3 regions of the Hyphomicrobium sp. 802 genome follow, and region 3 is predicted to be linked to each of the others. Evidence: riboswitches for the same ligand, from Rfam matches in the RefSeq annotation. Region 3 holds a riboswitch; each other region holds the start of a gene.

Evidence for each region. A riboswitch is a leader RNA that binds a small molecule or an ion and turns the genes downstream of it on or off. The one in region 3 is predicted to bind cobalamin.
Region 1: another riboswitch for cobalamin. It lies ahead of cobW (cobalamin biosynthesis protein CobW); the one in region 3 lies ahead of HYP802_RS0104580 (TonB-dependent receptor).
Region 2: another riboswitch for cobalamin. It lies ahead of HYP802_RS0119270 (CbtB-domain containing protein); the one in region 3 lies ahead of HYP802_RS0104580 (TonB-dependent receptor).

What each region holds. Positions count from the first base shown of each region.
Region 1 covers NZ_JAFM01000001.1:1,300,929-1,305,604, reverse strand. Annotated here, with positions in the region: gene cobN (cobaltochelatase subunit CobN) at 1-1,291, opposite strand, end outside; gene cobW (cobalamin biosynthesis protein CobW) at 1,291-2,328, opposite strand; cobalamin riboswitch at 2,426-2,611, opposite strand; gene cobU (bifunctional adenosylcobinamide kinase/adenosylcobinamide-phosphate guanylyltransferase) at 2,672-3,196, shown strand; gene cobO (cob(I)yrinic acid a,c-diamide adenosyltransferase) at 3,200-3,820, shown strand; gene HYP802_RS0106480 (cobyric acid synthase) at 3,820-4,676, shown strand, end outside.
Region 2 covers NZ_JAFM01000001.1:3,776,354-3,781,029, reverse strand. Annotated here, with positions in the region: gene HYP802_RS0119290 (LysR family transcriptional regulator) at 1-248, shown strand, start outside; gene HYP802_RS0119285 (hypothetical protein) at 252-677, opposite strand; gene HYP802_RS0119280 (DUF1289 domain-containing protein) at 826-1,695, opposite strand; gene HYP802_RS0119275 (CbtA family protein) at 1,792-2,508, opposite strand; gene HYP802_RS0119270 (CbtB-domain containing protein) at 2,530-2,757, opposite strand; cobalamin riboswitch at 2,796-2,936, opposite strand; gene HYP802_RS0119265 (histidine phosphatase family protein) at 2,963-3,523, shown strand; gene HYP802_RS0119260 (PQQ-dependent dehydrogenase, methanol/ethanol family) at 3,787-4,676, shown strand, end outside.
Region 3 covers NZ_JAFM01000001.1:908,851-913,526, reverse strand. Annotated here, with positions in the region: gene HYP802_RS0104580 (TonB-dependent receptor) at 1-1,920, opposite strand, end outside; cobalamin riboswitch at 2,181-2,408, opposite strand; gene pncB (nicotinate phosphoribosyltransferase) at 2,572-3,876, opposite strand; gene HYP802_RS0104565 (MarR family transcriptional regulator) at 3,980-4,408, opposite strand; gene HYP802_RS0104560 (VOC family protein) at 4,476-4,676, shown strand, end outside.

The sequences.
Region 1 (4,676 bases), 390 kb from region 3:
GCCACCCGATTGCCTTCGCTGGATCGAGTTGCGCCACGAGATCGCGACTGTCCGACGGGCGACAGGCGACGTCATAACCCGCGTCTTCGAGATGCGATGCGATCCTGCACGCGCTCTCAAGGCCATCAAGTCCAACCGCGTGCGCGATCTGATCCGGCCGCCCCGGATACGTCGAGAGCAACAGACCGATGCGAAGATCATGGCGCGGGGCTGAACGAAGCCTCGCCCAACGCGCGGCAAGCTCGGCAACATGCGAAACGCTTGGCTTATAAGGCACATGGCGCAGCAACGACACGCCGAGTTCGGTTCCCAGCGTGTCCGCTTCCTTGAACGATACGACGCCCGCAAACAACCGTCCGTCGAGTTCCGGCAAAACGACGTGCATCGCAAGGTCCGCGGCACTGACGCCGCGCTGCGACTTCTCCCAAAGCGTAAATTTCGAATTGGCGAGCGCGACCTGCAGGACCGAACAATCCGCAACGTCGAGCGGCGAGGCATCCGCGCCGTCGCGTGAGGCAAACGCTGTCGCATTGACGATGACGCTCGGCCGGAGACGTTGCAGCTCATCCTGAAGCCAAGCCGCGGTATCCGCTGCCTTCAGGCTCGGAACGTAGAGCGCCGCCACCGCCAAGCCGCGATCTTCAAGTGCATCTACCAAAGCATCGACTGGCGCAACATCGCCCGCAAGCAAATGTGAGCGATAGAAAACAACGGCAGCCGCCCCGAGCGCAGCAACGGATTGCGCGCTTTCCCGATAGACGCCGAAATTCGGAATCTCTCGCGGCTGTGCAATTTTTCCACGCGCGTCACGTTTGCCGAGCATCGCCAGCAAAGCCATGCGCGTATTCTCGATGCCGCCCACGTCGAGCAGAGCCTCAAGCCGCGCCAGCTCATCCGAACCAAGCGTCGACAACGCCGAGAGTCGAATGTCCGGCCGCCCGTCGCCCGGCACGATAGCAAGTGCAATTCCCAGTTCGCGGCAGCGCCGCCCGAGTTGCTCGCCGCCATACCGCCAATAGTCGAGGCCGCCCAGCAGGCGCACGAGCACGGCCTTCGAGCCTTTCAGCGTCGCGTCGGAAAATAGATCAACCGACATCGGGTGGCGCAAAGCATTGAGGTTCGAAATCCGCACACTCGGCTGCGTGCTCTCAGCGCCGCGAAATGCAGCCGCCGCCATCGCAAGGTCGGAATCGGAAAACGACAGAAAAACGATATCGGCGGGCGCGAGTCCGAGATCTTGAGGCGCGGCAGCCTCGTCCAGATCCCGGCTCTCGCGAACGACGATATGCATCAGGCAGCGCCCGTCAGGGTCCGAGTGATGCCGTCGCGATCAAGCCCCTTCTGACCGATGACGACCAGCCGGCCCACCCGCGCCTCGCCCGATTGCCATGCACGTTCGTAACGCGTGTCGATCCGCTCGCCGACCCCTTGCAAAAGGAGCCGCATTGGCTTCCCGCCAATGGCCGCGAAGCCCTTTACACGCAGCACGTCATGATCGTTGGCGATCGCTTTTGCGCGCTGCGCAAGATCGTCGGGCGACGATAGCTCCGGCACTTCGACGATGAACGTCTCGAAATCGTCGTGATCGTGTTCCGGTTCGGCATCGTGATGCGAAGGTCGAGCGGCGAGATCATCTTCCGCAGCTGCCGAAATGCCGAGCAGCACATCTGTCGGAACGACCCCATTTTGCGTTGCCACGATCTTGATTGCCCGCGGCACCATGCTGCGAATGTCTTGCGCGATCAAAGCCGCGTCTTCCGGCGAAAGATGATCGCACTTGTTGAGCACGACGAGGTCGGCGCAGAGCAGCTGATCCTCGTAAACCTCTTCCAGCGGATTTTCATGATCGACGGACGGATCTGCTTCGCGCTGCGCCGCGACCTTCACCGGATCGTCGGCGAAGCGACCGGCGCGCACGGCCGGGGCATCAACGACCGTCACCACGCCATCAACCGTCACACGATTGCGGATATCCGGCCACTCGAAAGCTTTAACCAGCGGCTTCGGCAGCGCGAGGCCCGACGTCTCGATAATGATGTGCTCCGGCGCGGGCTCGCGCGCCAAAAGCGCTTCAAGCGTCGGAATGAAATCGTCAGCGACGGTGCAACACAGGCAGCCGTTTGTCAGCTCGATGATGTTTTCTTGCGGGCAGTTCTCAATGCCGCATGACCGGAGGATCGTCCCGTCCACGCCGACATCGCCGAATTCGTTGACGATCAGCGCCAAGCGGCGGCCTTGCGCGTTCTCAACGGCATGGCGAACGAGTGTCGTTTTGCCCGCTCCCAAAAAGCCGGTGACGATCGTGACGGGAACCTTGCGCGTGCTCATTGCCCCGCCTCCACAGACATTGAATTTTCGGAAGACCGGCCAGACGCGCGGCATGTTCTGAAGTGCATCTTAACCTTTCTCGCCCCACCGGCGATAAGTTGGAAATCTCGTTGACGGCAGGTCTCCTGGCTCGCGGGTCTTGGCATTGGGCGACCTTCCCGGGCTGTTGCCCAGTGGCGTTCTCGCCTATGCTCACCGCGCACAGTTGCGGGGGCAGCTGCGGAGTAAATACCGCATTCCCTTTTGAACCCTCTTGCGAGGGACCGTCGTCCCAATCGATAAGTGAGCCCACATCTTACGTCAATCGCAATAGCGGCCTCTGCGGCACGACCGAAAGTTTATAATGACGACTTTGCACCTCCCGCAGCTGACCCTCATCCTCGGGGGCGCCCGTTCCGGTAAAAGCGCCTATGCGGAAGGCCTTTTGACAGGCATTCCCGGGCCTTGGGCTTATGTCGCCACGGCGGAAGCGTTCGACGACGAAATGTACAGCCGCATCAAGCACCACAAGAGCCGCCGTGGCGCGGGCTGGGTCGATCACGAATCGCCCCTCGAAATTGCCGACGTGCTGGCCAACCGTGTTGCAGAGCTTCCCTCGCTGGTCGATTGCCTTACGCTCTGGACCTCCAATCTGATGCACGCCAACCGCCCCGTTCCGGAGGCAAGCGACGCGTTGCTGGCCGCCGTCGCAAAACGCGTCGCGCCCTGTGTGATGGTCTCGAATGAGGTCGGCCTCGGCATCGTGCCGGACAACGCGCTCGCCCGCGCCTTCCGCGACGAAGCCGGCCGGCTCAATCAGAAGATCGCAGCAGCCGCCGACAAGGTCATTTTTGTCGCCGCCGGACTGCCGCTGACGTTGAAAGGCTGAGCCGTGAGCAACAATCCCACCACGGTCGATGATGCCGAGCGTCACAAAGCCAAGATGGCAAAGCGCAAAGCCGTGCAAGATGCCGAGGTCGCCTCGAAACAGATCGAAAAAGGCGTGCTGCTCGTCCACACCGGCCCCGGCAAAGGCAAATCGACGGCCGCATTCGGCCTCGTGCTGCGCGCGCTTGGACACGGCTGGCGCGTCGGCGTCGTCCAGTTCATCAAAGGCGCGTGGAAGACCGGCGAACGCGACGCGCTTGAACGCTTCGGCGATCAGATCTCCTGGCACACGATGGGCGAAGGCTTCACCTGGGAAACACAAGACAAGGCCCGCGACATTGCCGCCGCCACACGCGCCTGGGCGAAGGCCAAAGAATTGATGGCCGATCCATCCATTCGTCTGCTCATTCTCGACGAACTCAACATCGCGCTGCGTTATGACTATCTGCTGCTCGATGACGTGCTCGAAACGCTCCGCACGCGGCGGCCCGATCTTCATGTCGTCGTCACCGGCCGCAACGCCAAACCGGAATTGATCGCGCTCGCGGATGGCGTGACGGAAATGGGTGCCGTGAAGCACCATTTCGCCGCCGGCATCAAAGCTCAGGAAGGCATCGAATTCTGATGCCTGCGCGCGCGTTGATGTTCTCAGGTACCGGCTCCGACGTTGGCAAATCGCTGATCGTCGCCGGGCTTTGCCGTTTGTTCTCCAACCGCGGGGTTCGCGTCGTTCCGTTCAAGCCCCAGAACATGTCGAACAATGCCGCGGTCACGGCCGACGGCGGCGAAATCGGCCGCGCCCAGGCATTGCAAGCGCGAGCCGCGCGCGTTGCGCCATCCGTGCACATGAATCCGGTGCTGCTGAAGCCCGAGACCGAAACCGGCGCGCAGATCGTCGTGCAAGGCAAAATGCGCGGCTCGGCGAAAGCGCGCGATTTTCAATCGAAAAAGAAAGAGCTTCTGCCTGCCGTTCTCGACAGCTTCGCGCGCCTCAAAGCGAACGCCGATCTCGTTCTCGTCGAAGGCGCAGGCAGCGCATCCGAGATCAACCTGCGTGCGAACGACATCGCCAATCTCGGCTTCGCACGCGCCGCCGACGTTCCGGTCGTACTGATCGGCGACATCGACCGCGGCGGTGTCATCGCCAGCGTCGTCGGTACACGCCACGTCCTCGATCTCGACGACGCGGCCATGATCCGCGGCTTCATCATCAACAAGATGCGCGGCGACCCGACGCTATTCGCCGATGGCATGACGGCAATTGCAAATCTGTCCGGATGGACGCCGCTCGGCCTCGTGCCGTTCTTCCCCGACGCTCGCAAGCTTCCCGCTGAAGACGCGCTCGGATTGCGCGACCTCATGAAAACATCGAGGTCCGGTGGTGAAACGAAACTGAGCATCGCTGTGCCGTTGCTGCCGCGCATCTCGAATTTCGACGACCTCGATCCGCTACGCAACGAACCTGGCGTCATCGTCGAACT
Region 2 (4,676 bases), 2.9 Mb from region 3:
CTGCCGTCGACATGGCGGTCGCCGGACTTGGGTTGACGCGCCTGCTTTCCTACCAGATCGAAACACCGCTTGCAGAGGGAAAGCTCAAGGTCGTGCTGGAGCGGTTCGAGCCACCCCAGGTCCCGGTCAGCCTCGTTTACGGCAGCAACGGACTGCTGCCGCTGAAGCTTCGGGCATTTCTCGACTTTGCGATGCCTCGGCTGAAAGCGAAATTGACCAAAGCCTCTTCGCCCGCCGAGAGCAGCTAGAAATTAAGGGTTTGTGCTCGGAGCGGCAGGCGTTGTCGCCTCGGCCGGAGGCGTCGTCGCTTCGGCAGGTGCCGCCGGTTCGCTCGGTGCGGCTGCCGGTGCCGCGCTCTCTTCGGTCGGCGAAGAACGGACTTCGCACAGCGTCGCGGAATCGAGCGACGCCTTGTTCATGAATGCCCAATTCGCGAACGCGATGTAGCAGACGGCAACCGTTTCCTGCTTCTGTAACGTGACGACGACGTTATCGGTCTTGACCTTTTCCGTGACCCTCTTGGCGACCTCGAGAGGAATGAGCGTCACAGATTTGACTTCGTAACCTTTGCCGACGAGCGCAGTGAACGAAGATTGCAATCGCTCGTCTGCCGAGGCTGGAGCCGAAATCAAAGCTGCCGCAGTGGCGAAGGCGAGTCCAAGGCTGATGCTGCGCATCCCGTCCCCTCTCAAGTTATCGAAGCCCTCAGGCTAATCAATAAAACGTCACTACTACGGCGCGCCGAGGCTCTCAACCCAGCAACGGGCGGCTGCGGCCATGAACTGGGGACAAGAGCGACTTTCCGAGCGCGATAGTGCGTTTTGCCTAGGTTTTATTAGGATAAAAGATCGCGACTGGGCCAACATAGTCGGGCGGCGCCAGACTTGGAGCGATCTCGTCGCCGGACTTCAGGAACTCGGCAAGGAAATGGGTATGCGCGCCATTGGGTGACGACTCGCCGGGGCCTGGAATTCTGGAAAAGATTTCGATGCGCGCCGCAGCGCTTTCAACGATGCGATGCGGACTCAAAGCGACAAATTGATTGAGCATGACCGGCATGAAGTCCGACCAATGCCGCCGATCATGATCCGATAGCGCCGATGTCAGCGTCTCGTCCCGCGTGCGAACGCAGAAGCGGGTATATCGGCGCCCAATTCCGAGATCGAAAAGTTCGTCGCCGCGATGCGTCTCGTCGATTGCGCCGGCATCCAGCCCAACAGCTTGAAGTGCCGAACCAGATTGAATGGCGGCGCGTCCTCTCGGTAGTCCGAGCACAATCGGGCCGCCATCGGTGAACGCGAAAGCACGAATCTTATCGTTGATCGCGATACGAAACGCAGCATCCGCACGCCGTGCGGTTATCACGCCGTCCTCGACGTGCAAATCAATCGGTGTGTTATCGGCGCTGGGAAACTCCGCGACGGCGCCCGGCACGCCGACGACCCACGCGCCTTGCCGAGCGACGAGGGTGTCGCGGACCCAGTTAATCAGCTCATCGCGAACCCACGGCAACACACGAACGCGCACCGAGAGCTGTGCGAGCCGTTCCGGCAGTTGCTCCCAGACGGAGTCGCGCCGAGCTTCGCTCATCGCCATCCAGTCGCCGATTTCAGCGGCCGTGCGCGCGCAGCCAAGGCAAAAGCCCGTCGTGTCGTCGAGTTTGCAGATTCCTATGCAAGGCGAGTGGCGTGCCACTAGCAGACAGCCTTTTCGGATGTTTGGCGATTGCAGGCCAGATCGCAGCAGCAAGCGCAATGCGATCTGGCTGGCTTTGAGCGGCGCGTGCGCCGTTCAATGAGCGATTTTCTCGTTCGATCTGTCGACCAGCATTCCAAATATAATGCCAATCGTCATCCACAGGATGCCCTGAATGCCGAACGACACCACACGGAACTTCCAAAGCAGATCGGCAGGAAAATCATTTGGAACTTCGTTGATCGGCGGCAGGAAATAGCCCGCAAGCGCCGTTAGGGCAATGTAGACACCGCCTCCGATCAGGATGGCGTTCCAGCCGCCGACCTGAGCGAAGAACTGCCGTCCAGCGCTGATCGCGATCGCCAACGCGGCGAGAGAGAAGACGATCATTCCGAAGTAGAGCTGCGTTCTGTAGCCGATCGTTTCCGGTGACCCGACCGCAGGTGGGTTGGCCGGATACTTGATGTTTGGAATGAAGTAGATCGCCAGAAAGCCAAGCGCCGCTATGATGATCGCCGTGGTCCGCGGTGACATGCCGACGAGAAGTCGGCCGTTGAAGAACGCAAAGGCCAGAGCGAAAAGACCGCCCATCGCGGTACCGACGACGGCGACGCCGGTGAACAGGCCGAAGCTCGCCTGCACCGCGCGGCTGACGATTTCCGGTTCTTCCGGCTCACCGCTCGCTTTTGCCATTTGCTCTTCGAAGCCGATCGCCCGATCGACCTGAGGCTCGCCGAAAACCTTCGCAAAGCCAAAAGCCAGAATACCAGCGAGAAGCCCGGCAATCATGCCGCGCACAAGAAGAGATACCATATCCGAAATTCTCCGCCGCGGTTAGTGGCAGGGGAAGCCGAGAAGGTGACGGGCGTCATGCACATACTCGTGCACGTACATCCCGTTGAAAATCGCCGTGGCGCCTTCTTCGACGCCGATGAAATACATGGCGAGGAGGAACAGCAACCCGGCGAAGATCGCCCAGGGGAGAATCTGGCGAACCGGAACAGGCGTAGCGAAGCCGCCTTGAGCGCCGAGAGATTGTGCGACGATAGAAGAATGAGCCATTTTAAAGAGCCTCCATGGGATTACGCGTCCCGTTTCAAGGTGTGCTCTGATCACGAGGTGGGTCTGACTTTCGGTGGACGCTTGGAGCGACCCACGATTACAGTGGCGCGACCGTTCCGGAATTTCACCGGCTTCCTACCCGTGAGGATGCACGTCTCACCATAGGGCGGGCCGGGCATTTGTCAACGCAAGCCATTGAGCCAAGATGCCGCCGCGCCTGACCTTTGTTGCCAACGCCTCGACCCCGGCGGCAAGGCGCGCGGCCTTCCCGCTCGACGAAGGCATCGACGATTTTGGCCGGCGGGACGCGTCCGCAATGGCCGGCGAATTTCGCAATTCCGCCATCGTCTTCTCCAGTCCCGCCCGGCGGGCGCTGGAGACTGCCGCTGTCTTAGGACTTTCCCCCCGGATTGACCCGGCGCTGAGGGACATCGAACTTGGCGACTGGGCAGGCCGCACCCTGAGTAGCATTGCTCAATCCGACGCCGACGCATTAGCAGGCTGGCTCTCCGACCCGGGCGTAGCGCCTCATGGCGGCGAAACAGTTGAAGCGCTCATCGCGCGGACGTCGGTCTGGATGCAGACGATTTCGGAGCGTGAGGGACGCATTTTGGCCGTGACGCATCCGGCGGTCATGCGCGCGGCGATTGTCGCCGCGATCAAGGCAAATGCGAATTCATACGCGCATATTGATATTGCGCCGCTTTCCGTCGTCGAACTGACATCGAACGGACGGCGATGGGCGCTTAAATCCATACGAAGTTAGAACGCGCCGATATTGCAGCAGGGAAAGACAATTCGCATACATTTCATTTTGTATTTTGTATTTGCTGGTCCTCGTTTTGCCTTTGTAGTTCCGCGCCACGTTGTCTCGGAATGCGGAAAGCGGCAATGGATTTGATACTTTAGAAGTGTTCACCCTATTGCCGGGAAAAAATCGGGGGTACACTATGCCAATGTCAGACAACGGATCTGACGCCCCCCTCCGGTGTTGGCGGCCGGTTTGAACTTCAAGTAAGCGAGGACAACATGGTCGGTATAAAAAGCTGCGCGACCGCGGCGGCGCTCGCAGCGTCGCTTGCGTTTTCCGCATTTGCTCCCCTCGGCGCTCAGGAAATCGAGCACAAATCCAAAGAGGCGATCAAAGGAGCTCCTGCGCGAGCGGTCACGCAGGAAGAATTGTCGAACGCTGCGAAAGATACCAAGCAGTTTCTTCACACCAACGGCAATTACGACCAGACGCGGTATTACCTCGGCAAACAGATCAACACCGGCAACGTTGCAAAGCTTCGTCCGGCGTGGATCTTTCAGATGGACGTAAAAGAGTCGCTAGAGACGACGCCTATCATCGTCGGCGACGTGATGTACGTGACGACATCGTTCGATCATGTCTACGCGCTGAACGCCAAGACCGGCGAGCAATACTGGCACTACAAGCACAAGATGGGGCCGATCACGACATATTGCTGCGGCCCGAACAATCGCGGTGTCGCGGTTTACGACGACAAGGTTTACCTCGCGACGCTTGATGCCAAGCTTGTCGCGCTCGACGCCAAGACCGGCAGCCTCGTTTGGGAAACGGAAATCGCCGATCCCGAAGACGGCTATAGCGAAACGATGGCGCCGACAGCCGTTAACGGCAAGATCATCATCGGCACCAACGGTGGCGAATACGGCATCCGCGGTTTCGTCCGCGCTTATGATGCCAAAACCGGCAAGCAGGTTTGGAATTTCGACACGGTGCCGGAAAACACGGTCGGCGTCTGGGCCACGAAGGATGCCACGGGCAAGGATCTGCACCGCGACATCGAAGCCGAGAAAGCTCAGTTCGCCAAGACTGGCGATCCCTACAAGACGTTGGGTGGCGGCGTTTGGCAAAATCCGGCGGTTGATCTCAAACTCAATCGCTTGTTCTTCGT
Region 3 (4,676 bases):
GTTCTCGAATGTCGCGCGATTGATGTCGAGCGAGTCACCGTAGTAGAGCACCGCACCCGTCAGGAGCAGCTTCTCCGTCGGCGTCCACCCGAGAGTGACGCTCGCCTTGTTGTGCGGGCGGCGCAGAAGCCATCCGCCCGTATCTTCGTTGGTTGCCTGCGTGTAGGTATAATCCGCACGGATACGAAGATCCTTCGTCAAATCCGCTGAAATAAACGCTTCGACGCCATCCGTTTTCGCCTTACCGACATTGGCATACGTTGAAACGAAGGTCGTTGGATCGTAAGTGCTCTCGATCAGATCGGTAATATCGTTCCGGAAGTAGGTGGCGCCAAACTGTGCACGGCCACCGAAAATTGCTTGCTCGAAGCCGACATCGTAACCGGTATTTTCCTCCGGTTTGAGATCAGGGTTTCCATAGAAAAAGTAAGCGGGATAATCCTGAAACCGCTGGCTGAGGCTTGGGGCTTTGAAGCCCGTGCCAATGCTGCCTTTGATCTTGGTTCCCGTGCTCTCGATTACATACGCGGGCGCAACGCGCCAAGTCGTATGACCGCCGAAGTTCTCGTTATCATCGTAGCGCACGTTCGCCGCGACGAAGAGATTGCGAATGACCTCAGCCTGAAGCTCCGTATAGACACCGTTGTTCCACTCCTCTGCGAATGTGTGCTGGCCCTCATAGAAAGAACCGCCACCGGAAAAGACCTCATTGATCTGGCGGCCATCAAATTGCTCGATCTGATGTTCGGCGCCTGTAACCAGCGTATAGCCCGGCGCGAGGTTCCAAACATTGCGCCAATCGTACTTAACCCGGTCGCCTTGATAGTAGCTGTTGCCAGTGAGGTTGACGTGGTCGATATTATCGGTCTGAGAGTTGGAATAATTGATGCCGAAATAGTTCGTCAGATTGCTGAACGTGCGCCAGACTACTTCGCTGCGCGAGTAAAAATCATCGACGTCGGAACCCGATTGATATGGCGCCGGATAAGATGTGTTTGTGAACGGATCGTAAGCGTCACCCGTGTAATGCAGCGTGCCGTCGGTGTATCGGGCGACGAGATTGACCGTCACATCCTTGGTGATATCGACACCGACTTTCGATGAGTAGGTCCGGTTATCGTATCGGTTCGAATGACGCTGCTCTCCCGGAAGAAGTAAATTCTCGGGTGTCACGGGGATGTCGTCGGCGCGAAAATGCGAGACATTGAAGTAGTAGTTGTACTTGTTCGTGCCGCCGCTGATGCTCGCAGCCTGATTGAACGTTCCAAATGAGCCACCCTCGACCATGGCAGTCGCCTTCGGCGGACCATAGCCCCTCTTCGTGTAAATCAGGATCACGCCACCGAGCGCATCGGCGCCGTAAAGACCACTCTGCGGACCACGCAAAACTTCGACGCGTTCGATATCCATGGCGAGCATCTGGCCCAGATCGAACGTACGATTGGGTGTGGTCGGATCGCTGACGTCGATGCCGTCGATCAGAATCTTCGTGTGATTGGAGTTCGTTCCGCGCATGAATACCGACGTCTGACCGCCAGGACCGCCGGTCTGCACAATGTTGAGGCCGGGAACCATCTTCAAAACGTCAGGCAGCGTGCGGCGCTGTTGAGCCGCGATTTCTTTTGCGGTGATAACGGTGACAGAACTTCCGATCTGATCGACGGACTCGGGCGTACCCGTTGGAGACACCGCGATGTCAGAGGAATCGACGGTCGCCGAAGAATCGCTGGAATTCGAAGCGGCCGGCGTTGAAATCTGTTGGGCCGCTGCCGGCGCCTTGACCTTTTTGGACGGCGCATCGCTGTCGTCGTCTGCCATGACGTTGACCGCCGGCAACTTGGTATTCGGCGAAGCTGGAACTTGCGCGCTCGCTTCCTGAGCTGAAATTCCAACTGTTGCAAAGGCTAATGCTATCCGCATTTTTCGCCGTCTTGACACGCGCAGCATGAGACCCCCGAGGCGCTGAATCGGGGTGAGTTTCCAATTCGATCTGCAGATGTGCGGGATACGAGCGCGCAGACGCTGCGACGCGGCTCTTGAAAGCTGCGTCCCATGAATATCTGCACACTTGAAAGTTCTTATCCGCTCAGCATAACGACCTGCACGACCGAAGTGGTTGCCCACCGGTTGACATACAGCCGCCGCTACGGGTTTCCGCTCTACCGCGCCCTGCGCACGGGAGATGGGCAGCTTGTGCCGGCAGGTCTCCTGACTTGCGGCTCAGGCGTCTTCTCCGGCCTTCCCGAATATCTCTATTGCGAGATCTTCAGTGGCTTTTAGTCGGAGCCGACTCGCCGCTTACAGTTGCGAGGGCAGTCTCGGCATTGGCGCAAGAAGCGCCGCACCGCGTTCCCTTTTCATGACCACTCAGCTTTCGCCGAGGGCCAACCGTCACGCCAACATTAAAGAAATAAGTTCGCCGGGCTGTCAATTGGGCTTAGCTCGGCCCGGACTTAAAGGTCGCAAGCGACGATGCCTAATTAACACTCCCGCTCAACGGGGCCGCTCCGATATGCCATGACGTGCGTTCCTCCGCACGCGAACGCTTCCCCTTAACCGCAACGTCAGACGTCACACGCGCACCGCATGACGGGCACGACCCTCCACTCCAAAGACACGCTCGTAGCGTTTCATTTCCGCAGACTCCCCTGTGGCTTTCGCGGAATTGTCAGACAGCTTGACCGCCGGTTTGCCATTGACGCGCGTGACCTTGCAGACAAGCGAGATCGCATCAAGACCAGGAGCGCCGTCCGGATCGCAGCCGCGAAAATCATTGGTGAGATTGGTGCCCCAGCCAAAGCTGGTTCGCACCCGCCCGTGAAAATGACGATACGTGTCTTCGATACTGTCGATATCCATACCGTCGGAGAAGATTAGTAGTTTTCCGCGCGGATCGACACCGTGCGCCTTCCACCAAGCGATAATCTGTTCTCCACCCTCGATCGGAGGCGCGCTGTCCGGGCGAAAGCCAGTCCATCCTGCAAGCCAATCGGGCGCGCGCGCCAGAAAGGCTTTGGTCCCGAAAGTATCGGGCAACGCGATCAGCAGATTTCCGCGGTATTCCTGCCGCCATTGCTCCAAGACACGATAGGGCGCCTTCGCCAAATCCTCGTCACTATCGGCAAGAGCGGCTTCCACCATCGGCAATTCGTGAGCGTTGGTGCCGATAGCTTCTAAATCGGCGTCCATTGCGAGCAGCACATTCGACGTTCCGATAAAGTGTCCGTCCAGCCCTTCTTTCAGTGCTTCGACGCACCAACGTTGCCATAGAAATCCGTGCCGACGCCGCGTGCCGAAGTCGGAAACGACAACGTCCGGCAGAGCGCGCAGCCGCTCCACCTTCTGCCAGAGCTTCGCCTTGGCGCGCGCGTAGAGCACGTCGAGCGCAAAGCGACCCTTGGCGCGCATCGCGGCGCGCGACCTGAGTTCGTTGACGATCGCCAACGCCGGAATTTCCCACATGGTCGTATGGGTCCAAGGCCCCGCGAAATCGAGTTCATACTGACCATCGACTTTGCGAAGCTCATAATCCGGCAACTGAAAATCGGCGAGCCATGCGATAAAGTCGGCACCGAACATCTGCGTTTCGCCGTAAAAGCTGTTACCGGCGAGCCAGATCAGCTCCTTCTTGGTAAAACGTAGAGCACGCGCATGATCGAGCTGAGCACGCAACTCGCCCTCATCGATGATGTCGGCAAGACGCACATCCTTCGAGCGGTTTATGAGCGAGAAAGTCACCCGCACGTCCGGGTGGACCTTGCGGATCATTTGCAGCATCAGCAATTTGTAGAAATCGGTATCGAGCAAACTGCGGATGATCGAATCGAGCCGAAAATTGTGATTGTAGGTACGCGTCGCAATGTCGGTGACGGTCATGATGTCAATCTAAGATGATGCGCTAAATGATGAGCTACAGCAAACGCCAAAGTTATCAGCAGCAATAGTGGATAAGCCCTGAAGCGCCATACCTCCAACAGTCCTATTTGCACATGGCATTGTGAAGCCGGTTCATCAGATCTACGGCATCCGTCACGGTATCTGGAGAGACTGCAGCCTCAAGAACCTCCTCAATCCGCATCACCTCAGCATTTGCCGCCTCGGCCTTCAGACGCCCTTTGGGCGTTAAACGCGCAAGCTGCCGGCGACCATGATGAGCGTCCTGTCGGCGCTCCACGAGCTTCCATCCTTCCAGCTTCGCCAAAACGCCCTGCATCGATTGCGGCGTTATGAATGCGCGCTCTGCAAGATCAGCGTTGGTCTGGTCCGGCCTCGCATTCAATTGGGCGAGCACCGCATATTGCGCAGGATTGAGCCCAAGGGGCTTTAAAGCCTCCTCCAAACGGCGATGCAGCGCATGCTGAGCAAGCTTCAGCCGGTAACCCAGCAGCGGGGTCATGTCCTTGTTCATTGCAATATCAGCCGCCTTATATTATATCAGGTGACTGATATTATCACCGCACGCCAAGGAGGCAACGATGAGCAGACTGACTGGACCCGATTTTATCGCCATCCAAACCGAAGACCTTCAAGCTGCCCGAGCCTTCTATGGCGACAAGTTGGGCCTGCCCCTGTTGCAAGAGACGCCCGAAGCGGTCGTCTTCAACAGCAAGCCTGTTCCGTTTGCGGTCCGAAAGCCGCTGATGGATCTGGAAGCCGCTCAAGGAAAATTGGGCTGG